Regions from separate parts of the Mesorhizobium sp. M1A.F.Ca.IN.020.04.1.1 genome, predicted to be linked through region 4. Evidence: predicted binding sites of a transcription regulator. Region 4 holds the regulator's gene; each other region holds the start of a gene.
The links. Region 4 encodes PhoB, which activates phosphate uptake and scavenging genes when phosphate is short. Its sites were predicted from a motif close to TGTCATNNANCTGTCAT; they were not measured.
Positions count from the first base shown of each region.

Region 1: a site for PhoB is predicted at 4,184-4,200, ahead of EOA49_RS07955 (PhoX family phosphatase). Genes of this name have one in related genera too.
Region 2: a site for PhoB is predicted at 3,266-3,282, ahead of EOA49_RS00030 (ceramide glucosyltransferase). Genes of this name have one in related genera too.
Region 3: a site for PhoB is predicted at 2,111-2,127, ahead of ppk2 (polyphosphate kinase 2). Genes of this name have one in related genera too.

Region 1 is NZ_RZSN01000024.1:9,012-14,520, reverse strand. It holds gene EOA49_RS07980 (DMT family transporter) at 1-689, shown strand, start outside; gene EOA49_RS07975 (SulP family inorganic anion transporter) at 704-2,413, opposite strand; gene EOA49_RS07970 (helix-turn-helix transcriptional regulator) at 2,494-2,763, opposite strand; gene EOA49_RS07965 (phosphatase PAP2 family protein) at 2,858-3,559, opposite strand; gene EOA49_RS07960 (hypothetical protein) at 3,576-3,914, opposite strand; gene EOA49_RS07955 (PhoX family phosphatase) at 4,264-5,509, shown strand, end outside.
Region 2 is NZ_RZSN01000001.1:2,526-8,034, reverse strand. It holds gene EOA49_RS00040 (2'-deoxycytidine 5'-triphosphate deaminase) at 1-520, opposite strand, end outside; SAM riboswitch at 656-733, shown strand; gene EOA49_RS00035 (O-succinylhomoserine sulfhydrylase) at 790-1,980, shown strand; gene EOA49_RS00030 (ceramide glucosyltransferase) at 2,022-3,167, opposite strand; gene apaG (Co2+/Mg2+ efflux protein ApaG) at 3,386-3,778, shown strand; gene EOA49_RS00020 (Hsp33 family molecular chaperone) at 3,831-4,862, opposite strand; gene argF (ornithine carbamoyltransferase) at 4,971-5,509, opposite strand, start outside.
Region 3 is NZ_RZSN01000135.1:8,915-14,423, reverse strand. It holds gene EOA49_RS23170 (glycosyl transferase family 90) at 1-875, shown strand, start outside; gene EOA49_RS23165 (aldo/keto reductase) at 915-1,958, opposite strand; gene ppk2 (polyphosphate kinase 2) at 2,224-3,144, shown strand; gene EOA49_RS23155 (dihydrofolate reductase family protein) at 3,187-3,834, opposite strand; gene hemB (porphobilinogen synthase) at 3,966-4,997, opposite strand; gene EOA49_RS23145 (DUF2066 domain-containing protein) at 5,177-5,509, opposite strand, start outside.
Region 4 is NZ_RZSN01000005.1:38,348-43,856, reverse strand. It holds gene pstA (phosphate ABC transporter permease PstA) at 1-690, shown strand, start outside; gene pstB (phosphate ABC transporter ATP-binding protein PstB) at 687-1,490, shown strand; gene phoU (phosphate signaling complex protein PhoU) at 1,511-2,215, shown strand; gene phoB (phosphate regulon transcriptional regulator PhoB) at 2,235-2,924, shown strand; gene EOA49_RS02560 (ROK family transcriptional regulator) at 3,241-4,476, opposite strand; gene xylF (D-xylose ABC transporter substrate-binding protein) at 4,824-5,509, shown strand, end outside.

The DNA of each region.
Region 1 (5,509 bases), on a different contig from region 4:
TGCATGCGCTGCGCGCCGCGGTCGTCGGCATCGTCCTGGTTTCGTTCTTTTGGGGTCTCGCCAGATTGCCGCTCGCCGAGGCGATCGGGCTCAGCTTTGTCGCGCCCCTGTTTGCGCTTTTTCTCGCAGCCTTGTTGCTGGGCGAGAGAATCCGGCGCCAGGCGGTGTGGGCGTCGCTGGCCGGCATCGCCGGCGTCGCGATCATTCTGGCCGGCCAGTTCGGGCAGGCCGGCCACTCGCAGGATGCGCTCCTGGGCACGGCCGCGGTGCTCGTATCGACTGTGTTCTATGGCTACAATCTGATCCTCGCGCGGCGGCAGGCGCTGTTGGCCAAGCCGGTCGAGATCATGCTGTTCCAGAACCTCTGCATCGCGGTCATCCTTGGTCTCGCCGCGCCGTGGCTCGCCGTCGCGCTGCCGAGTGACCTGTGGCTTCACCTGGTCGGGGTGGCGATGCTGTCGCTTGCCGGCCAATTCCTGATGAGTTGGGCCTACGCCCGCGCCGAAGCGCAATATCTCATCCCGACGGAATACTCGGCCTTCATCTGGGCGATCGCGCTCGGCTGGTTCTTCTTCGGCGAGGAGGTGGCCTGGACCACGCTGACCGGGGCTTGCCTGATCGTCGCCGGCTGCCTGATCGCGGCGCGCGCCAACCCGAAACTTGCCGAGCCGATCGAAGCGGCAGTTTGAGAGAACATGTCGCTCTACGCGGACTGCGATTGTGCTTTCAGCTGCGCCCGCGCGTCGCGAATCGAGGCGGCATAGGTGACCAGCGGCCGCTTGAGGCCGTGGTTGATCAGCATGCGCCTTGTCTGCGGCGCGGCACCCGCGATGATGAAGCGCACGCCGGCGCTTCCGGCCTTGTGCGCGGCGCCCTCGAGGACGTTTGCCGCCGTCGAGTCGAGGAACGGCACCGCCGAGCAATCGAGGATGAAATTCTTGCGCTGGTCTGCGATGCGGTCGAGCACGGCGCCGACGGTCGAGGCGGCACCGAAGAAGAAGGCCCCGGAGATTCGATAGATGACGGTATCGGCGTCGGCCGCCTGGCTTGAATCATAAGTGGCGGCGCGATCGGCGACGTCCTCCGGCACCAGCGGCAGATCGGCCTCGACGGCGATGGACTTGGCCATGCGATCGATGAACAGGATCGACCCGAGCGCGAAGCCGACGACGATGCCTTCCGTCAGATCGCGGAAGATGACGATCAGGAACGTCGCCATCAGCACCAGCGCGTCGCCACGCGAGGCTCTGAGCAGCGTGAGGAAAGCCTGCTTCTCGAACATGTTCCAGCACACGACGGCGAGTACGCCGGCCAATGCGGCGAGCGGGATGTAGCTGGCCAAGGGCGCCGCCGCCATCATCAGGACAAGCAGGATCGCCGAATGCAGCATGCCGGAGACGGGGCCATGCGCGCCGGCCCTCACGTTGGTGGCCGTGCGAGCGATCGTGCCGGTGGCACATATGCCGCCGAACAAGGCTGACGCGATGTTGGCGAAGCCTTGCGCCACCAGTTCGCAATTGGAGCGGTGCCGCCTTCCGCTCATGCCGTCTGCGACCACGGCCGAGAGCAGCGACTCGATCGCTCCGAGCAGCGCGAAGGCGATCGCGTCCGGCAGCACGTGGATCATCCTCTCCAAGCTGACCGGCGGCAGGGCTGGCCATTGCAGGTTCCGCGGGATGCCGCCATACCTCGTGCCGATCGTTTCCGCAGGCAGGGCGAACAGCGCCACGACCAGCGAGGCGACGCCGATGGCGATCAGCATCGCGGGCCATCTCGGCTGCCAGCGCCGCAAAAAGACAATGGTTAGGACAGTCAGCATCGCCACGAAGGTCGCGGCCGGACTGATCGTGCCGATCGCCTCGCCGATCACGGTCAGCTTCGGCACCAGCGGCCCGGGCTCCTTGCCGCCGAGTTTCAGCCCGAGCAGTTCGACGATCTGCCCGGAGAAGATGATGACCGCGATCCCGGCGGTAAAGCCGACGGTCACGGGATAGGGAATGAACTTGATGTAGGTGCCAAGCCTGAGGTAGCCGATGGCGAGCAGGAAGACGCCCGCCATCATCGTTGCGAGCAGCAGCCCGTCGACGCCGACGCGCGCCACCGTCGCCGCTACCAGCACGATGAAGGCGCCGGCCGGACCGCCGACCTGGAAGCGGCTGCCGCCAAGCGCGGAGATGATGAAGCCGCCAACGATCGAGGTGTAGAGGCCTCGCTCCGGCGTCACGCCGGACGCGATGGCGATCGCCATGCACAACGGCAGCGCCACGATGGCCACCGTCAACCCCGCGACGGCGTCAGCCCTGAAATGCGCCAGCGTGTAGCCTTCGCGCAGCACCGTGACCAGCTTGGGCGTGAACAGCTCGGCAAAGGACGGCCGCGCCTGGGGGTGGATTGACCGCCGGACCTGATCCATGGACTGCCTTCCGCTCCGTAAGGGCGCCGGGATCGTCGGCAGGGCTGTCGGCGGTCGCCGTCGCGACTTTCTTGTGCGGCTCAGCCTTGGGAGTTCTGCGGCGTGGCAGGCTTGAGACGCACGCCCCTGCCGCCGCGCTCGCTGGCCTGGTTCTCGCCGATCAGCTCCACCCCGGCCTCGTCGAGTCCCTGGATGACCTTCATCAGCGTATCGACCACGCCTCTGACGACACCTTCACTCGCTTCCATGCGTTGGATGGTCGGAAGCGAAACCCCGGCGCGCTCGGCGAGCGTTTTCTGGTCGATACCGGCCAACGCCCTCGCGGCGCGCATCTGCGCGGCAGTGATCATCGGCCAGAACCCCTGTCTGAGTCTGCAGTATCAATGGATAATCCAAAGATCATGATGTTTCAAGCATCATAACAAACAGTTGAAACATGAGTACTCATTCGCTGTCCGCCACCACTTTGCGCCGCTGCAGCAGGCGCGCTGCAAGCCAGCACAACATGGCCCAGGCAAAGCCGGCGCACCAGCCGGCAAGCACGTCGGACGGCCAATGCACGCCGAGATAGACGCGGCTGGTTCCGACCAGCACCGTGGTGAGCACGGCGAGGCCGAGCACGAAGATCTTCGTCCTGCGGTTCGGTAGGAAACGCGCGGCGAGCGAGCCCAGCGTGAGATAGGTCACCGCCGACAGCATCGCATGGCCGCTCGGAAAGGAGAGCGAGGTCTCGTTGACGAGATGCGAGACGAGATCGGGGCGGGGCCGGTCGACCTCGAACTTGAGCAGGCTGGACGCCGCCTGACCGCCCGCCACCGAAACGAACACGAACAGTGCGGTCGCCGGTCGGCGCATCAGCAGAAAATAGACGATCACCGCAGTCGTGATCAGCACCAGCACGCTGGTGCTGCCGAGCGCGGTGATATCGCGCACCGCGCCTTGCAGCCAAAGCGGACCGATCGGGCTGTCCGGCTGCCCGGCATGGCGGAAGGCGAGCAGGATTTCCGTGTCCAACGCATGCGGAGTCATGGCGCGCGCCACGCCCATGAGTTCCACCAGGCCCCATAGCCCGCAGGCGATGGCCAGCCCGGCCGCAAGCACCGGGAATTCTATTCTGTTGAGCAGCGCCTTGGCGGTCGATTTCATGCCGGGCCTGCTCCAATTACAGCCGCTGCATATAGGGTCCGAGCGTGATCAGCGCGACGGCCGCGATCGCCAGCACGACGCCTGTCGCTTGGAAAGTGTTGAGGCGCTCTCCAAAGAAGACCAGCGCCACGATATTGACTGAGACCAGCTGGATCACTGCCGACAGGCTGAACGACACCGACATGCCGAATTCGCGGATCAGCCTGAGCATGATCAGATTGCCGGCGGAATAGAGCGCCAGCGTCAGCACGATCTTGCCGAGACTCGGCGCCAATCCCCATTGTTTGGCCGCCATCGCGGCCAGCAGGAAAATCACAGTCGAAACGCCAAGCTGCGCCAGTCCCCAGAGACTCACGTTCATCCCTCCCGAAGCGGCCTTCGCCGCGCCGCTCGCCGCTTTTGTTTCCGAAGCGCGCGAAGCCGTCAAGCTGATGGCGTCGGGCAAGCTACGGTGCGACGGGATCGAAGGCGGAATCTCGCAAGGCAAGCCCCGCAGCCATGGTTGGCGTCCTTGCGCCGAGCGCGCTCGGGAGCCTGCTCGCCGTGTGTTGTGGGCCTCGTGTGGCGCCAATGCGTGGGCGAACAGTCATCAGCCGGCAAATTGGCATTGCTCAATGGGGCTGATGTCACGAAAATGTGATCGGGCGCCTATAGGGATCGACCGGTTACACGTTCCAGCCACCTCAAGAGCCAGAGGACAGCCCATGACCCAACCTGAGATTCGCTTCCGTACCAGCCAGCTTGAGGAGAATGACGGCCCGCCCGTCAATCCTACCGACAACCGCACGATGGGCGAGATCATCGCCGCGCGCTTCTCGCGCCGCGACTTCCTCAGGGGTTCGCTGGCTGTCTCGGCCATCGCCGCCACCGTGAGCCCGCTGGCGCTCGTCGCGGCAGACGAGGCGCGCGCCGCCGAGGTCTCGGCCTTCAAATTCGACGAGCTCGAGGCCGGCATCGACGACAAGCACCACGTCGCGCCGGGCTACGATGCCGACGTGCTCTTGCGCTGGGGCGACCCGCTCTTTACCGATTCGCCGGAATTCGACCCGGCAAAACAAACGGCCGGAGCCCAGGCAAGACAGTTCGGCTACAACAACGACTATATCGGTTATATCCCGATCGAGGGCTCGGACGAGCATGGCCTGCTGGTCGTCAACCACGAATACACCAACCCGCATCTGATGTTCCCCGGCATCGTCAAGATCGTCGACAAGGACGGCAAGAAGGCCGCCGAGGTGGCGCCGCTCAGCAAGGAGCAGGTCGATGTCGAAATGGCGGCGCACGGCGGCAGCATCGTCGAGATCCGCAAGGAGGGCGGCAAATGGCAGGTGGTGCGTGACGGCAAGCTCAACCGCCGCATCATGTCCACCACCGAAATGGCGCTGTCCGGTCCGGTAGCCGGCCATGATCGCGTCAAGACCAATGCCGACCCGTCTGGCACCAAGGTCTTCGGCACCCTCAACAACTGTGCCGGCGGCGTCACGCCCTGGGGCACCTATGTGATGGCCGAGGAGAACATCCACGGCTATTTCTCGGGCGAGTTGCCGGAAGGCCACAAGGAGGCCGCCAACTACAAGCGCCTCGGCATTCCGGAGGGCGCCTATGAATGGGGCGCGCATTACGATCGCTTCAACCTCGCGAAGGAACCGAACGAGCCCAACCGCTTCGGCTGGGTCGTCGAGGTCGACGTCAACGACCCGAATTCGGTGCCGAGGAAGCGAACCGCCATGGGTCGCTTCAAGCATGAGGGCGCCGAATCGATCGTCACCAAGGATGGCCGCGTCGCCTTCTATCTCGGCGACGACGAACGCTTCGACTATGTCTACAAATTCGTCACCAAAGGTACGTTCAATCCGAACGACCGCGCCGCCAACATGAACCTGCTCGACGAGGGCACGCTGCATGTTGCCAAATTCGCCGAGGACGGCTCGGTCGAATGGATGCCGATCG
Region 2 (5,509 bases), on a different contig from region 4:
ACTCATTCTCCGACAGCACGGCATTGCCGGTGCGGAAGCGGATCTGCGACAGGCGCGAGCCGGCGCGCACGACGATCGGGAAGGTGCGGGGGCTGACCTCGAGATAGAGCGGGCCGTGATAGCCGGCGGCGATCTTATCGAACTCATGGCCGCGGTCGGTCATGACACGCGTGAAAATGTCGAGCCGTCCGGTCGAGCTCTTCGGGTTGGCCGAAGCCGAGACTTCCGCCGGCAGCGCCAGGCTTTCCTGCAGCGGCACGATGTAGACGCAGCCCGTCTCCAGCACCGCGCCCTCGGCAAGGTTGATCTCATGCAGCTTCAGCCGGTCCAGCTTGTCGGCCACCAGATGATCGGGACCGGGCAGAAAGGAAGCCCGCACGCGAAAGGCCTTGTCGCTAAGTCTGAGATCGAGGCTGGCCGGCTGGATCTGGTTGGTGTCGAGCGCGCGCGGCGACTTCAGCGCGCCCGACTGGAAGAGCGCCGCGATGTCCTGATCGGGAAGAATGCCTGTCTGCCGCAATGTCTGGCTCCGGGCGAAGTCATTGTCGTCGCAGTTTCCTGTCGCAAAACCGCGGGACACTTTTGCTGAGGCTGCCTGGTACAAACCTCTTAATCAAGCCGGCAATTGACGCAAGCGCGGGCGAGGTCTAAAGGGTCGTTATCCCGTGGTGATTTGGCCGGTCGGCTTGCAGCCACGTTAAACAAGTCGCTAAAGGACCGTCGGGCCGCAAGGCCGTATGGACCGGTTGCGACGTCGCGGCCGGTTTTTTTGTGTTTGGAAGCAGGGCGATGACCAAGACGCGTAACTGGAAACCTCAGACGGCACTCGTGCATGGCGGGACGCTGCGTTCCGGCTTCGGCGAGACCGCCGAGGCGATGTATCTCACCCAGGGCTATGTCTACGAGACGGCCCAGGCAGCGGAGGCCCGCTTCAAGGGCGAGGAACCCGGCTTCATCTATTCGCGCTACGCCAACCCGACCGTCGATATGTTCGAGAAGCGCATGTGCGCGCTGGAAGGCGCGGAAGACGCACGTGCCACCGCTTCCGGCATGGCCGCCGTGTCCGCCGCCCTGCTCTGCAGCGTCAAGGCCGGCGATCACATCGTTGCGGCGCGAGCCCTGTTCGGTTCCTGCCGCTGGGTGGTCGAGACGCTGGCGCCGCGCTATGGCATCGAGGCGACGCTGATCGACGGCACCGACATTGCCAATTGGGAAAAAGCGGTCAGGCCGAACACCAAGCTGTTCTTCCTGGAAAGCCCGACCAACCCGACGCTGGAAGTGGTCGATATCGCCGCTGTCGCCGCTTTAGCCAATTCGATCGGCGCACGCGTGATCGTCGACAACGTCTTTGCCACGCCGCTGCAGCAGAAGCCGCTGCAGCTCGGCGCCCATATCGTGGTCTACTCGGCGACCAAGCATATCGACGGACAAGGCCGCTGCCTCGGCGGCGTCATCCTGTCGGACAAGAAGTGGATCGACGAGAACTTGCACGACTATTTCCGGCACACCGGCCCGAGCCTGTCGCCATTCAACGCATGGACGCTGCTGAAGGGCCTCGAGACGCTGCCGCTGCGCGTGCGCCAGCAGACCGAAAGCGCCGGCAAGATCGCGGACTTCCTGGCTGGCCGGCCGGAGATCGCCCGCGTCATCTATCCGGGCCGGGCCGACCATCCCCAGGCGGATATCGTCAGGAAGCAGATGTCGGGCGGCTCGACGCTGATCTGCCTTGACGTCAAGGGCGGCAAGCAGGCGGCCTTCGCCTTGCAGAACGCGCTCGACATCGTGCTGATCTCGAACAACCTCGGCGACGCAAAGAGCCTGATCACGCATCCGGCGACGACGACGCACAAAAACCTCAGCGACGAGGCGCGCGCCGAGCTCGGCATCGGACCAGGCACGCTGAGGCTCTCCGTCGGGCTGGAGGATACCGACGACCTGCTCGCCGACATCGAACAGGCGCTCAAGGCGGCGAAGGAATGAACCGCCACGGCTGCAAAGAGCGCGCTTGAGCCGCAGCAGGCTCAAGCAATCTCTTCGAGTTCAGTCATCCCGCTGTTGCGGATGGTCATTGCGTTGCCGCGCCATTCGACGGCTCCGCCAAGCCAGCCGCGCGCCCAGATGGCGGGAAGCATCACGTCGCGCACGATCATCGCGGTGACGCTGCGCGGCGACAGATACCAGCCCTTGGACCAGGCGAGCATGCATTCGGGCACATAGGCGATCGCCAGCACGCAGAGCGCGGTCGCGGGCAGGCTGACACCGGCGCTTGCCGCCGCGATCAGCGCCAGAAGCAGCGGCGCGACCACACCGGTCAGGATTTCGGGCGCGAAGAACAATGGGAAGGTGACGCGGCGCAGCCGCGCCCAGCGCGCCTGGCGCGACCAGATTTCGGCGAGCGTGCGCTGGCCGAGCGGCTGCTCGAAGGGCGCGGCCACGAGATTGACCCCAAGGCCAAGGCTGTTGACCAGCTTGGTCGCCGCCGCGTCCTCGGCGATTTCGGCGGCCAAAGCCTGGATGCCGCCATTTGCATCCAGCATCGGCTTGTTCCACAGCATGCTCTTGCCCTGGGCGAAGCCAAGGCCGAGCGCTTCGCCGGCATATTGCCAGCGCGCCTGCAGCGTGTTGAGGAAGACGCATTCGACTTCGGCCCAGAAACCGTCCGGCCGCGAGCCGATCGGCGTCGAGCAGACGAGGCCGGTGTCCGGTCCCCAGGCCGCCATCAGATGCTGGACATAGTCCTTGGGCATCAGCACGTTGGAATCGGCGAGGATCACCCAGTCGTGCCGCGCCGCCTGCCAGCCCTTGATGCAGTTGTTGAGCTTGGGATTGGCGCTGATCCTGTCATCGCCGACGAGGAGCCGCGCCGGAACATTCGGAAAGCGCGCGATGGCGGCGTTGATCAGCTTGACCACGGGATCTTCGGCGTGCGCGACGCAGAAGATCATTTCGTAGCGCGGCCAATCGAGCGAGAAGGCGCGGTCGAGCGTCTCCTGCGTGAACGGCTCCACGCCGCGCGACGGCACGACGATCGAGACAGGCGGCTGTTTGCTGGAAGGCGGAGGAATGACCCGCCTGGGCTTCAGCCGCGACGACGCGAGCAGGATGCTGGCAAGGTTGGAAAAAAGAAGGGCCGAGGAGGCAAAGGCGGCTGCGAGGGTCAGTTCCATCGAGATCTGGTCACTCCGGAAAGGCCGCCCGAGGCCGTTTCATCACTCGACAAAGCGCCCGAGTCGCCCGCACGGTTTGTGCACACCAACATTGTCATGTGTCACTTAAATGACATTGTTTGTCGGCACTTGCGGTGGAAAAGCCGGCAGGCTGGCGACGCCGCGGAGGTAGAACCGCGAAGCGCGGTAAAATGTTCCCTGCGGCACCGGAGTGGCTCATGTATCGCGCCGTGACGCGCAACATCGAAGTGCAGGTCAGGCCGTTCTATCTGGAGGACCGTTCCGATCCGTCCGAAAACCGCTATGTCTGGGGCTACCAGGTGACGATCGACAACCGGTCGGACGAGTTCGTGCAGCTTCTGTCGCGCTACTGGCACATCACCGACGGGCGTGGCCGAGTCGAAGAGGTGCGCGGCGAGGGCGTGGTCGGCGACCAGCCGGAGCTCAACCCCGGCGACAGCTATCAGTACACGTCGGGATGCCCGCTCTCGACGCCATCCGGCATCATGGTCGGCCACTACACGATGCGCAACGGCCGCGGCGAAACGTTCGACGTCGCCATTCCGGCTTTCTCGCTCGATATGCCGGGGACGAAAAGGACGGTGAATTAAAGAACTCGAGTTCCCCGCCTCCGCAAAGCGGGGGCGAGGAGCCGGAGCTTTCTCACTCCGCCGCAAACTCCGCCGGATCGAAGTCGTACTGCGTCGAGCAGAACTCGCAAGCGACATGGATACCGCCGTCCTCGGTCGAGTCCTTGATCTCCTCGGCCGAGAAGCCTTCGAGAATGCCTCGGATTTTGTCGCGCGAGCAGGAGCACTGATCGGCGACCGGCACACCGCGGAAGACGCGCACGCCGTGCTCGTGGAACAGCCGGTAGAGCAGCCGCTCGGCACCCACCGTCGGATCGATGAGCTCGGTCGGCTCGATGGTGCCGAGCAGCGCCAAGAGTTCCCGCCAGGAATTGTCGGCCGGTTCGTGCGCCACGTCTCGCGGATCGCCATCCCCGCCCGAAATGTCGGGCACGCGCATGCGTTCGGGCGCCTGCGGCAGGAACTGCGCCAGGATACCGCCGGCGCGCCATTGCTCGCGGGCCCCGCCCGGGCCCGGGGTCACCAGCTTCGCAACCGACATCCTCAGATCGGTCGGGATCTGCTCCGACTGGCGGAAATAGGTGCGCGCGGCTTTTTCCAGCGATGTGCCGTCGAGTTGGACGATGCCCTGATAGCGCTGCGTGTGCGCGCCCTGATCGATGGTCAGGGCCAGGACGCCGGTGCCGAGCAGCTTCTCCTGCGAGATCTCGCCCGAGGCAATCAGCGCCTGCAGCCGGTCGGCGTCGAAGCGCGCATAGGCGCGCAACGAATGCGGCGTGGTAAAGTCCGCCACCAGCATGTCGACCGGTCCGTCCGTGCGGGTTTGCAGGATGAACTTGCCCTCGAATTTCAGCGACGTGCCGAGCAGCACGGTGAGCACGCAGGCCTCCGCCAGCAGGCGCGCGACCGGCTCGGGATAATCGTGGCGGCTGAGAATGGCGTCGAGCATCGGCCCGAGCTGCACCGTGCGGCCGCGCACATCCAGGGGCGCTACTTCGTAAGGCACGACATGGTCGTCGCCTGCGAAGCCGAATTCGCCGAGTTTGGGTTGATGCTCAGCCAAGGAAAGCGTTTCCAGCATGACAAAACTCCGGGGCGCATCCATCCCGCTTTCCAGGCGGCATGGGTCGAAGCGCGTTCGATTTCAGTGATGGCCCGCAAATAGGCATCACACATCCCCGGATCAAGTTGGCGCGGATCAAGTCGACCCCGGTCAAGCGCCCAGGCACCAGGCCAGCACCGCCTTCTGGGCGTGCAGCCGGTTCTCGGCCTCGTCGAAGACCACCGAATGCGGTCCGTCGATCACCTCGTCGGTGACCTCCTCGCCGCGATGCGCAGGCAGGCAGTGCATGAAAAGCGCGTCGGACTTCGCCCTCGCCATCAGCGCGGCGTTGACCTGGTAGGGCAGGAAGACGTTATGGCCGCGGGCGCGATGCTCCTGGCCCATCGACACCCAGCTGTCGGTGACGACGCAATCGGCCTGGTCGACGGCCTCTTCGGCCGAGCCGGCAAACCTCACCTTGCCGCCATTGGCCTTCGCCCAGTCGACATATTTCTCGAACGGCTCGCTGCCCTCCGGCACGGCGACATTGAGGTTGAAGCGGAACCGCGCCGAGGCTTCTAGAAGCGAGTGCAGCACATTGTTGCCGTCACCTGTCCAGGCGAAGGTCTTGCCGGCCACCGGACCGCGATGCTCCTCATAGGTCATGATGTCGGCCATCAGCTGGCAGGGATGGGTATCGTCGGTCAGCC
Region 3 (5,509 bases), on a different contig from region 4:
CGCGCCGGCTGGAGCAGGCACGGCTCTCCAGCAAAACGGTCCGTGATCGGGTCAACTACTACAACCGGCTCGACCATAGCTTCGTGCCGAGCGCGGCGGCGGTGCCCGCCAGTCAAATACCCAAGTTCGGGAGCATGTACTATTACGACCTGAAGGAGTTCGCCCGCTACTTCGATCGCCACCTGCTCATCGATCTCGAGTTCGGCGACGTCGTCGACGTTCCGGCGGTGCCATCAATCGTCAAGGATCGCCCGATCCGCAACGACAACGGCAACGCCGTGATCATGAAGCTCGACAAGTTCCGCCATTTCAACATGCCAAAGGACAATCTGTCCTTCGCCGACAAGCGCCCGATGGCGGTCTGGCGCGGTCATTTCAACAATCCGATCCGCAAACGGTTCGTCGATGCCGTGCGCGACCTGCCGTCTTGCGATGCCGGCTCGCCCAAGCCAAGCGCCCCGGAGAACTATCGCAAGCCGTATCTCACGATCGCGCAGCAGCGGCAGTTCCGCTACATCGTCTCGCTCGAAGGCAATGACGTGGCGACGAACCTCAAGTGGATCATGAGCTCGAATTCGCTCTGCCTGATGCCGCCGCCGACCTACGAAACCTGGTTCGCCGAGGCTGAGCTCGAGGCCGATGTTCACTACGTGCCTCTGGCGTCGGATTTTTCGGACGTCGCCGACAAGATCGCCTATTTCGAAAAACACCCGGCGGAAGCCCAACGCATCATAACGGCGGCCAACGCCTATTGCCGCCGGTTCAGCAACGAAAAGGACGAGCGGGCGGTATCGCTGCTCGTCCTCTACAAATATTTCGTGCTCAGCGGCCAGATCGAACCCGACCCGGAGGTCTGGCGTTTTATCGCCGGCTGACCTCCGCGCGTTTTCGGGCGCGGAGCACGGCGCGGATTCTTAGATATCGCTGCGGTCGAGCACCAGGTCGGCGGGGCCGAACCGGTTCTTGGCGGTGAGCTGCTGGTGCCAGTAGGGATAAAGCACCGGCGGGCGGCTGACGTCGTCGAGGCGCAGGCGCTCGTCCAGGGACAGCGTCAGGCTGGCCGCGGCGAGGTTGTCCTTGAGTTGGGCTTCGTTGCGGGCGCCGATCACCAGCGAAGAAACGGCCGGGCGGCCGAGCAGCCAGGCAAGCGCCACCTGTGCCGCCGAAACGCCGCGCGCCTTGCCGATTTCGACCAGAACGTCGACGATCCGCCACAACCTTCCCTCGTCCCGGATCGGCGGTTCGGACCAGCCGCCAAGCTGGCGGGCCGTCGGGCTGTCGCGACGGTATTTGCCCGACAGCAGGCCGCCGGCCAGCGGGCTCCACACCAGCACGCCAAGACCCTGGTCGACCGAGATCGGCAGCAACTCGTACTCCGCCTCGCGCGCTTCCAGCGTGTAGTGGATCTGCTGCGTGACGAAGCGCGGCTGATGATGGCTGTCGCTGATCGAGAGCGCCTTCATCACCTGCCAGCCCGAATAATTGGAACAGCCGACATAACGGATCTTGCCCTGGCTGACCAAAGTGTCGAGCGCAGCGATCGTTTCCTCCAGCGGCGTGACCCCATCCCACTCATGCAGGAAATAGATGTCGATGACGTCGGTCTTGAGCCGCTTCAGGCTCCGCTCGCATTCCCGGATCAGGTGATGGCGCGACAGGCCTTCGTCGTTGGGGCCGTTTCCGATCCGCATGCGCGCCTTGGAGGCGATGAGCACATCGTTCTTGCGCTTGCCGCCGAGCGCCTCGCCGACGATCTCCTCCGACAGGCCGTTCGAATACACGTTGGCGGTGTCGATGAGATTGATGCCGGCATCGATGCAGGTATCGATGATGCGGCTCGCCTCCGAGAGATCGGATTTGCCGACGGCGGCGAACGGGCCCGTCCCGCCGAAGGTCATCGTGCCAAGGGTCAATGTCGAAACCTTCAGGCCGGAACGGCCAAGCGTGCGGTATTCCATGTCAGGTCCTTGCGATTTGTTTTGAAGAGGCGCGCCGTCGCGGGCGCCGGGAAGAGGCGAAAGTATTTGTAGGACAATTCGGGCGGCTTGTCGCCCCGCCATCGATACGGGCCGATCACATATCGGCTGGTCCAGCGTTGCCGGCTCCTGCTCGCAATAAAACCGTCATTGCGCGTCTGTATCTCAGTCGGCTTACGGAGTTGTGTTTCCGGCCGCGGCCGGAGCGCATCTGAGGCGAAAGTGGCTGACAGGCAGGAGCTGCGCAATGAACGAGGTCAAGACGAATTCCGGAGCCAAGGACTGGCTGGAAGCCGAACTCGAGGACACGCTCGACGAGGACTATGAGCTGGAGATTTCCGAGCCCGCGCTCTCGCTCGAGATCGCCAGGATCTACAAGAAGTCGCATCCGCCCTCCATCGAGCGGACGACCTATTTCCGCGAGCTGCTGCGTCTGCAGTCGGAGCTCATCAAGCTGCAGTCCTGGGTTGCCTACCACAAGAAGAAGCTGGTGGTGATCTTCGAGGGACGCGACTCGGCCGGCAAGGGCGGCGTCATCAAGCGCATCACCCAGCGCCTCAATCCGCGCATCTGCCGCGTCGTCGCGCTGCCGGCGCCGACCGAGCGTGAAAGATCGCAATGGTATTTCCAGCGCTACGTGCCGCATCTGCCGGCGGGCGGCGAGATCGTGCTGTTCGACCGCTCCTGGTACAACCGATCGGGCGTCGAGCAGGTGATGGGCTTTGCCAATGCGGATCAGGTCGAAGAGTTTTTCCGCGACGTGCCGGAATTCGAACGCATGCTGGTGCGCTCCGGCATCACGCTGGTGAAATACTGGTTCTCGATTACCGACGAGGAGCAGCAGATGCGCTTTTTGATGCGCATCCACGATCCGATGAAGCAGTGGAAGCTGTCGCCGATGGACCTGCAGTCGCGCGTGCGCTGGGAACAATACACCAAAGCCAAGGAAGAGACCTTCGCCCGTACCAACATCAAGGAAGCGCCGTGGTTCATTGTCGAAGGCAACGACAAGAAGCGGGCCCGACTGAACTGCATCGATCACCTGCTGCAGCAAATGCCTTACGAAGACGTGCCGCATGAGGAGATCACGCTGCCGGAGCGCGTCTTCAACCCGGCCTACGAGCGCCAGGTGCTGCCGCGCGAGCTTTATGTGCCGTCGAAGTATTGAGCACTTCCCCATCTCCCACAGAGGGAGAAGGGGGAGCCTAGCTTACGCGCGCCCGATCATCACATGCGTCGCGTCGGCGGTCGCGACCTGGCTGGTGCAGCGGTAGCCGAGCTTCGGCATGTCCAGCCCGGCGAAAAGATGCTCGCCGGAGCCGAGCAGGATCGGCGAGATCGCGAGATGCATCTCGTCGATCAGGCTTTCCTTCAGATATTGCCGGATCGTGGCGACGCCGCCGCCGACCCGCACATCCTTGTCCTTGGCGGCCGTCTTCGCCTGTTCGAGCGCCGAATGGATGCCGTCGGTGACGAAGTAAAACGTCGTGCCGCCTTCCATTAAGATCGGCGCCCGCTTGTGATGGGTGAGCACGAAGACCGGCACGTGATAGGGCGGGTTGTCGCCCCACCAGCCTTTCCAGCTCTCGTCCGGCCATTCGCCGCGGACCGGCCCGAACATGTTGCGGCCAAGGATCCAGGCGCCGACATTCTCAAAACTGCGCGCGGCGAAGCTGTCGTCGCTGCCGGTGGTGCCGCCGTCTTTGCCGATCACCATCTCACGAAAGGTGCGCGTGCCGATCATCCATTTATGCAGTCCTTCGCCGCCGACGCCGAGCGGGCTTTCGAGAGTCTGATCGGGGCCGGCGCCGTAACCGTCCAGCGACAGGGTGAAAGCGTTGACGCGCAGCTTTGACATGATCGCCTGAACTAGTTGCATTTTGCAAGCAGTCATGGAGTAGCTTAACTGATTGCATTATGCAAGCGGAATTTTCCGGCGAGCGATCAACTCGTCGGGCGGCGCCCAGGTGACGCGGCGAGGGCCTGGGCCTAGCCCCTCAGCATCTCCGCAACGGTCGGCGCGAAATAGGTGAGGACACCGTCGCAGCCGGCTCGCTTGAGCGCGAGAAGCGATTCCAGCATCGCCTTTTCGCCGTCGATCCAGCCATTGGCGCTGGCCGCCTTGATCATCGAATATTCGCCCGACACCTGGTAGGCGAAGGTCGGCATCTGAAACTCGTCCTTCAGCCGGCGGATGATGTCGAGATAGGGCAGCCCAGGCTTCACCATCAGCATGTCGGCGCCTTCGGCCAGATCCTGCTCGGCCTCGCGCACGGCTTCATCGGAATTCGCGTGGTCGATATAATAGGTCTTCTTGTCGCCCTTGAGCAGGCCGGCGGTGCCGACTGCCTCGCGATAGGGGCCGTAGAAGGCCGAGGCGAATTTCGTCGCATAGGACATGATCGCCACGTCCTGGAAGCCGTTGGCGTCCAGCGCGTCGCGGATCGCGCCGATGCGGCCGTCCATCATGTCGGACGGCGCGATGATGTCCGCGCCGGCGGCTGCCTGGATGACGGCCGCGGCCGTGACCTGCTCGACGGTTTCGTCATTGACGATGATGCCGTCGCGCACGATGCCGTCATGGCCATGGCTGGTGAATGGATCGAGTGCCGCGTCGGTAATGATGCCGATCTCCGGCACCGCGTCCTTGATGGCGCGGGTGGCCCGGTTGATGACATTGTCGGGATCGAGGATATGCGAGCCCGTCTGGTCGCGCAGCGAAAGCTCGATGTTGGGGAAAGTCGCGATCGCCGGGATGCCGAGCTTGGCGGCGCGCTCCGCTTCCTTCACCGCGAGGTCGACCGACAGGCGGTAGACGTCCGGCATGGCGGCGATCGGCTCGCGCACATTTTTGCCGTCGACGACGAAGATCGGCCAGATCAGATCGTTCACCGAGAGCTGGTTTTCCTGCACCAGCCGGCGCGACCAGTCGGCCTTGCGCATGCGCCGCAGCCTGCGGCTGCCTGTGATCTCGTCGACGCTGCGGGCGCCGGCAGGCTTTGCGGGGGTAAACTTGTTCATCGCCAGAACTCTGTTGTCGTCCCGGCTTTTACCATGCGCCCCTGCCGCTGACCAATGCGACACGATTGTGCCAGTTGCTTCCGCGAAGAACGAGGAGAGGGGATCGCCGGCGCTGGAGCACTTCCCTTCTCCCTTGACGGGGAGAAGGTGCCGGCAGGCGGATGAAGGGCAGCCGACGTTTACGGCTGTCCATTCCCCGACAGAATCTGTGCCGCGCCCTTCACAGCCACGCGAAAAGCCTCGTCGAAGCTGACGCCGCGCACCTGCCATTGATAGGTCTTGCCGTCTTCGGCCAGCCGCCAGTCGGCGATCCAGCCCAATTCCTTGTCGTTCCACACGATGCTGCCGGCGAGCGCCCGGTCGGCACCCGCCTGCCGGGCGAGCTGGTCGAGCTTTGCCATATCGGCAGTGCGCAGCGCCTTGTCGTCGAGGCCGGCGAGCTGGTCAGCCTTTGGAAAGCTGACATACACCGAGAGCGGCGCCGTCGCGTTGGCAAAGGATTCGCGCATTGA
Region 4 (5,509 bases):
CAAATGACGCCGCCGCCCGGCGACGCCGGCGGCCTGCTCAACGCCATCTACGGCAGCATCGTGATGACCGTGATCGGCATCGTCGTCGGCACGCCGATCGGCGTGCTCGCCGGAACCTATATGGCCGAGTACGGGCGCTTCTCGCGCCTCACGACAGTGGTGCGCTTCATCAACGACATCCTGTTGTCGGCGCCGTCGATCATTGTCGGCCTGTTCGTCTACGAGCTGATGGTGCGGCCGATGGGTCATTTCTCGGCGATCGCCGGCGCGGTGGCGCTGTCGATCTTGGTAATCCCCGTGGTCGTGCGCACCACCGAGGACATGCTGAACCTTGTGCCCAACGCGCTGCGCGAGGCCGGCACCGCCATCGGCGCGCCGCGCTGGGTGGTGATCCGCTCGGTCGCCTATCGCGCCGCACTGTCCGGCATCGTCACCGGTATATTGCTGGCGATCGCCCGGATTTCGGGCGAGACGGCACCGCTGCTCTTCACCGCGCTCAACAACCAGTTCTGGTCGAGCAATCTCAACGCGCCGATGGCCAGCCTGCCGGTGACCATCTTCCAGTTTGCGCTGAGCCCTTATGAGGAATGGCAGCAACTGGCCTGGACGGGCGCACTGATAATCACCCTGACGGTTCTCGGGCTGAGCATCTTCGCCCGCAGCCTTACCGGACGCAGAGAGGACAGATGAAACCGATGTTGTCCACCGACCTGAACGTAGCCGAGACGACCGCCGAGAAGGCCAAGATCGAAGTCAAGAACCTCAACTTCTACTATGGCCAGTCGAAGGCGCTGAAGGACATCAACCTGTCGCTGCCCGAGCGCAGCGTCACCGCCTTCATCGGACCTTCGGGCTGCGGAAAGTCGACGCTGCTGCGCGTGCTCAACCGCATCTACGAGCTCTACCCGAAGCAGAGCGCCGAAGGCCAGGTGCTGCTCGACGGCAAGAACATCCTCGACCGCTCGCAGGACCTCAACCTGCTCAGGACCAAGATCGGCATGGTGTTCCAGAAGCCGACGCCGTTCCCGATGTCGATCTACGAGAACATCGCCTTCGGCGTCAGGCTGTATGAGAAGATCAGCAAGGCCGAGATGGACAATCGCGTCGAACAGGCGCTGAAGCGCGCCGCGCTGTGGAACGAGGTCAAGGACAAGCTCAACGCCAGTGGCCAGAGCCTTTCGGGCGGCCAGCAGCAGCGGCTCTGCATCGCCCGCACCGTGGCGGTGAAGCCGGAGGTCATCCTGCTCGACGAGCCGGCATCGGCGCTCGATCCGCTCTCGACCGCCAAGATCGAGGAGCTGATCGACGAGCTGCAGGCCGACTACACGATCGTGATCGTCACCCACAACATGCAGCAGGCAGCGCGCGTCTCGCGGCAGACGGCGTTCATGTATCTCGGCGAGCTGATCGAATTCGACCGGACCGAGAAGATCTTCACCTCGCCCCGCGAGAAGCGCACGCAGGACTACATCACCGGCCGCTTCGGCTGAGTTCATACGAGGACATAACCATGGCCCATACGGTCGCTTCCTTCGACGAGGATCTGAGGCAGATCAGCCAGCTTATCCGCGACATGGGCGATCTTGCCGGCTCGATGGTCGGCGCGTCGACCAAGGCTCTGCTGAATTCCGACAACGCGCTGGCGCAGCGCGTGGTCTCCGACGATGCCATCATGGACGCGCGCCAACGCGAGCTCGACGATCGCGCCGTCACGCTGATTGCCAAACGCCAGCCGATGGCCGACGACCTGCGCAGCGTCGTTGGCGCCATCCGCATGGCCGGCGATCTCGAGCGCATTGGCGACCTTGCCAAGAACATCGCTAAGCGCGTCGGCTCGGTCGGCGTCAGCGCCGCGCCGCGCGACCTTTCGCACTCCATCGATTCGATGGCGCAGCTGGTGCTGATCCAGGTGCAGGGCGTGATCGAGGAATACGCGGCCGGCGACGCCACGGCGCTCGCCAAGCTCCGCAACGACGACGAGCGCATCGACGTCAAATACACCGCCGTCTTCCGCGAGCTCCTGACCTACATGATGGAGGATCCGCGCAACATCACGGCTTGCACGCATCTGTTGTTCTGCGCCAAGAATCTGGAGCGCATCGGCGACCACGTCACCAACATCGCCGAGAACGCCTACTATGTGCTGACCGGCACGCAATTGCCCGCGAATCGTCCTAAGCAGGACGAGACGACGATGTCGGCGCCGGCGGCCTGACAGCGAAGGTGCCTGCTATATGATCGCGCCACGCATCATGGTGGTGGAGGACGAGGAACCGCTGGGGGTGCTGCTCCGCTACAACCTCGAATCCGAGGGCTATCAGGTCGAGGTGGTGACCCGCGGCGACGAGGCCGAGATCCGCCTGCAGGAGAATGTGCCCGACCTTCTGGTGCTCGACTGGATGGTGCCGGCGGTGTCCGGCATCGAGCTTTGCCGGCGCCTCAGGATGCGGCCCGAGACCGAACGCCTGCCGATCATCATGCTGACCGCGCGCGGCGAGGAAAGCGACCGGGTGCGCGGCCTCGCGACCGGCGCCGACGACTATCTGGTCAAGCCGTTCTCGACGCCGGAATTCATGGCCAGGGTCAAGGCGCTGCTGCGCCGCGCCAAGCCCGAGGTGCTGTCCAGCGTGCTCAAGGTCGGCGACATCGTCCTCGACCGCGAATCGCATCGCGTCTACCGCAAGAAGAGCGAGATCCGGCTCGGCCCGACCGAGTTCAGGCTGCTTGAATTCATGATGCGGCATCCCGGCCGGGTGTTCTCGCGCAGCCAGCTGCTCGACAATGTCTGGGGCGAGACGATCTATATCGACGAGCGCACCGTGGACGTGCATGTCGGACGCCTGCGCAAGGCGGTCAACAACGGCCGGATGCCGGACGTCATACGTACCATCCGTGGGGCGGGCTACGCGATCAGGGAAGATTAGATCCAGGGCATCGAAGGTCTGACGGGTTCTATCTGCGCTGGCGGGTTATCGAGACGCTGGTGCTTCGCCGTCCACGGGCGGAGCACGAAGCGTCGCGACGCGGCGCAGACCCGACGATCCACGCGACTTCGACGCGCCGCGGCGGTGCAGAAATTCTGCTCCGCTCATCCGACGATTGAGGTAATGGCATGGATTCCAGGGTCTCCGCGACGGAGCTTCGCTCCTGCTCCGCCCTGGAATGACGAAGCTGCGGGGCCTTCGCTAATCTCCGGCGTCTGCAGGACGCACAGAAGACAACGATCGCTATCGAAGCTGCTCAGGCCACGTTCTTGCCCGCTCTTGCCTGCACGCCCGGGGCGAAAATCTCCTGGTCGACGAAGGTCAGCGCGCGCACGGCGCAGCCTTCGCGGATCAGCGGCAATTCGTTCGGCTCGGTATCGAAGGAGATCGAGTTTGAATGCTGGCCTCCGGCGGTCTGGCCGATCGCCTCGCGCAGCGCCGGCTCGATCAGGTCAAAGGCGGCGGCGCTGACGCCGACCATGGCGACCGGCGCCGGGTCGATCAGCGCGAACAGGCTGCCAAGGCCGAAGCCCAGCGCCTCGCCGGCCCGGCGATAGGCCTCGCGCTCCGGGCCATCCGTCTCGCGCGCCTTGGCGGCGAGCGCCCGCATGTCGGCGTCGCCGACATCGACCGGCTCGGCGTCCTCGCTCATCTTCATGGCGCTGCGCCAGATGGCGTAGTTGCCGGCATAGGCCTCGACGCAGCCGCGGCGTCCGCAACGGCAAAGCGCGCCGCCCGGGCGATGGATCATGTGGCCGAACTCGCCGCCGGAAGAATGCGTGCCGGTGAACAGCTCGCCCTTCAGCACCAGGCCCATGCCGATGCCGTGCGAGAGCAGGATGGCGATGAAATTGTCGCGATAGCGGTCGGGATCGCGCCACTGCAGCGCCACCGCCATCATGTTGCAGTCGTTTTCCATGGTGGCCGGAATGCCGAATTCCTTTTCCAGGATGTCGGCGAAGGGAATGTCGGTCAGCGGCGTGATCGGCGACCATAGCATGGCGCGGGCATGGGAATCGGTGATGCCCTGGATGCCCATGGCGATGCGGGCGACGCTGCCGACGTCGAGGTCCGGGTCGTCCAACCGGCGCCGCACGATCGCCAAGCATTCGCCGATCAGCTCGTTGCGCGGCATGGTGAGGGTATCGAGGCGGCGCTGCTCCTCGGCGATGACCTGGCCCGCATAATCGATAACGGCGACCGAGAGGAAATTGAGCGACAGCACCACCGTCACCACCGCCGCCGCCTCAGGCTTGAGCGCGAGGCCCACCTGTGGCCGGCCGCGCTTCAGAGACGCGGTCTCGCTCGGCTTGCTCTCGGCCAAGACGCCTTCCTGGATCAGGTCGGAAGAGATCGCCGAAATGGTCGAATGGCTGAGCCCGGTGGTCGCGGCGATTTCCGTGCGCGACGGCTGGCCGGCCCGGCGCACGGCCGAGAGCACCATGGCGCGGTTGCGCCGGCGCAGATCGTCGTGGCGGATTCCGACCGACATTTTTGTCTCCTCCCAGTCAGCGCGGCCTCTCGATCATGCACAGGACTCGGCGACGCGCCAGATCGGTTCAGTCCCGCACGCCGGCACCCGAACCGTCCTGGTCTTACAAGTTTCGGTGGACCGGGCTGCGCCTCCTCCCGAACTGTTCCGCGATAGTGGCAGAAGCGGTCGGCACTGTCATTATTTATTGCGGGTCTCGAAAAAAGTACGTGACCACCTCAAAAACCGTCAGAATTGCAGTTGACAGCGCTTTAGCGTTGGATCAGTATTTTTTCGAGGCTCGAAAAAAAGCCTCATCGCCTTCGGGCCAGTCTGGGTCGCGCCGCGAGGGGCGCAGGGAGGATATCATGAAGAGATTCGCAGCCGCCATTCTGGCGGGCGTCGCCATGTCGTTGACGTTGGCGTCGGTCGCACAGGCGAAGGACAAGGTGATCGGCGTTTCGTGGTCCAATTTCCAGGAAGAGCGCTGGAAGACCGACGAAGCGGCGATGAAGAAGGCGATCGAGGCCGCCGGCGACAAGTACATATCCGCCGACGCACAGTCCAATCCAGGCAAGCAGCTGACCGACGTCGAAAGCCTGATCTCGCAGGGCGCGAATGCGTTGATCATCCTGGCGCAGGACGCCTCCGCCATCGGGCCGGCGGTGCAGAAGGCACTCGACGAAGGCATTCCGGTCGTCGGCTACGACCGCCTGATCGAGAACAAGGACGTGTTTTATCTGACCTTCGACAACAAGGAAGTCGGCCGCATGCAGGCCCGCGAGGTGTTCAAGGCCAAGCCCGAGGGCAATTACGTCTTCATCAAGGGCTCGGGCGCCGACCCGAACGCCGATTTCCTGTTCTCCGGCTCGATGGAAGTGCTGAAGGAAGCCATCGACAGCGGCAAGATCAAGAATGTCGGCGAGGCCTATACCGATGGCTGGCTTCCCACCAATGCGCAGAAGAACATGGAGCAGTTCCTGACCGCCAACGACAACAAGGTCGACGCGGTGGTGGCGGCCAATGACGGCACCGCCGGCGGCGTCGTCGCGGC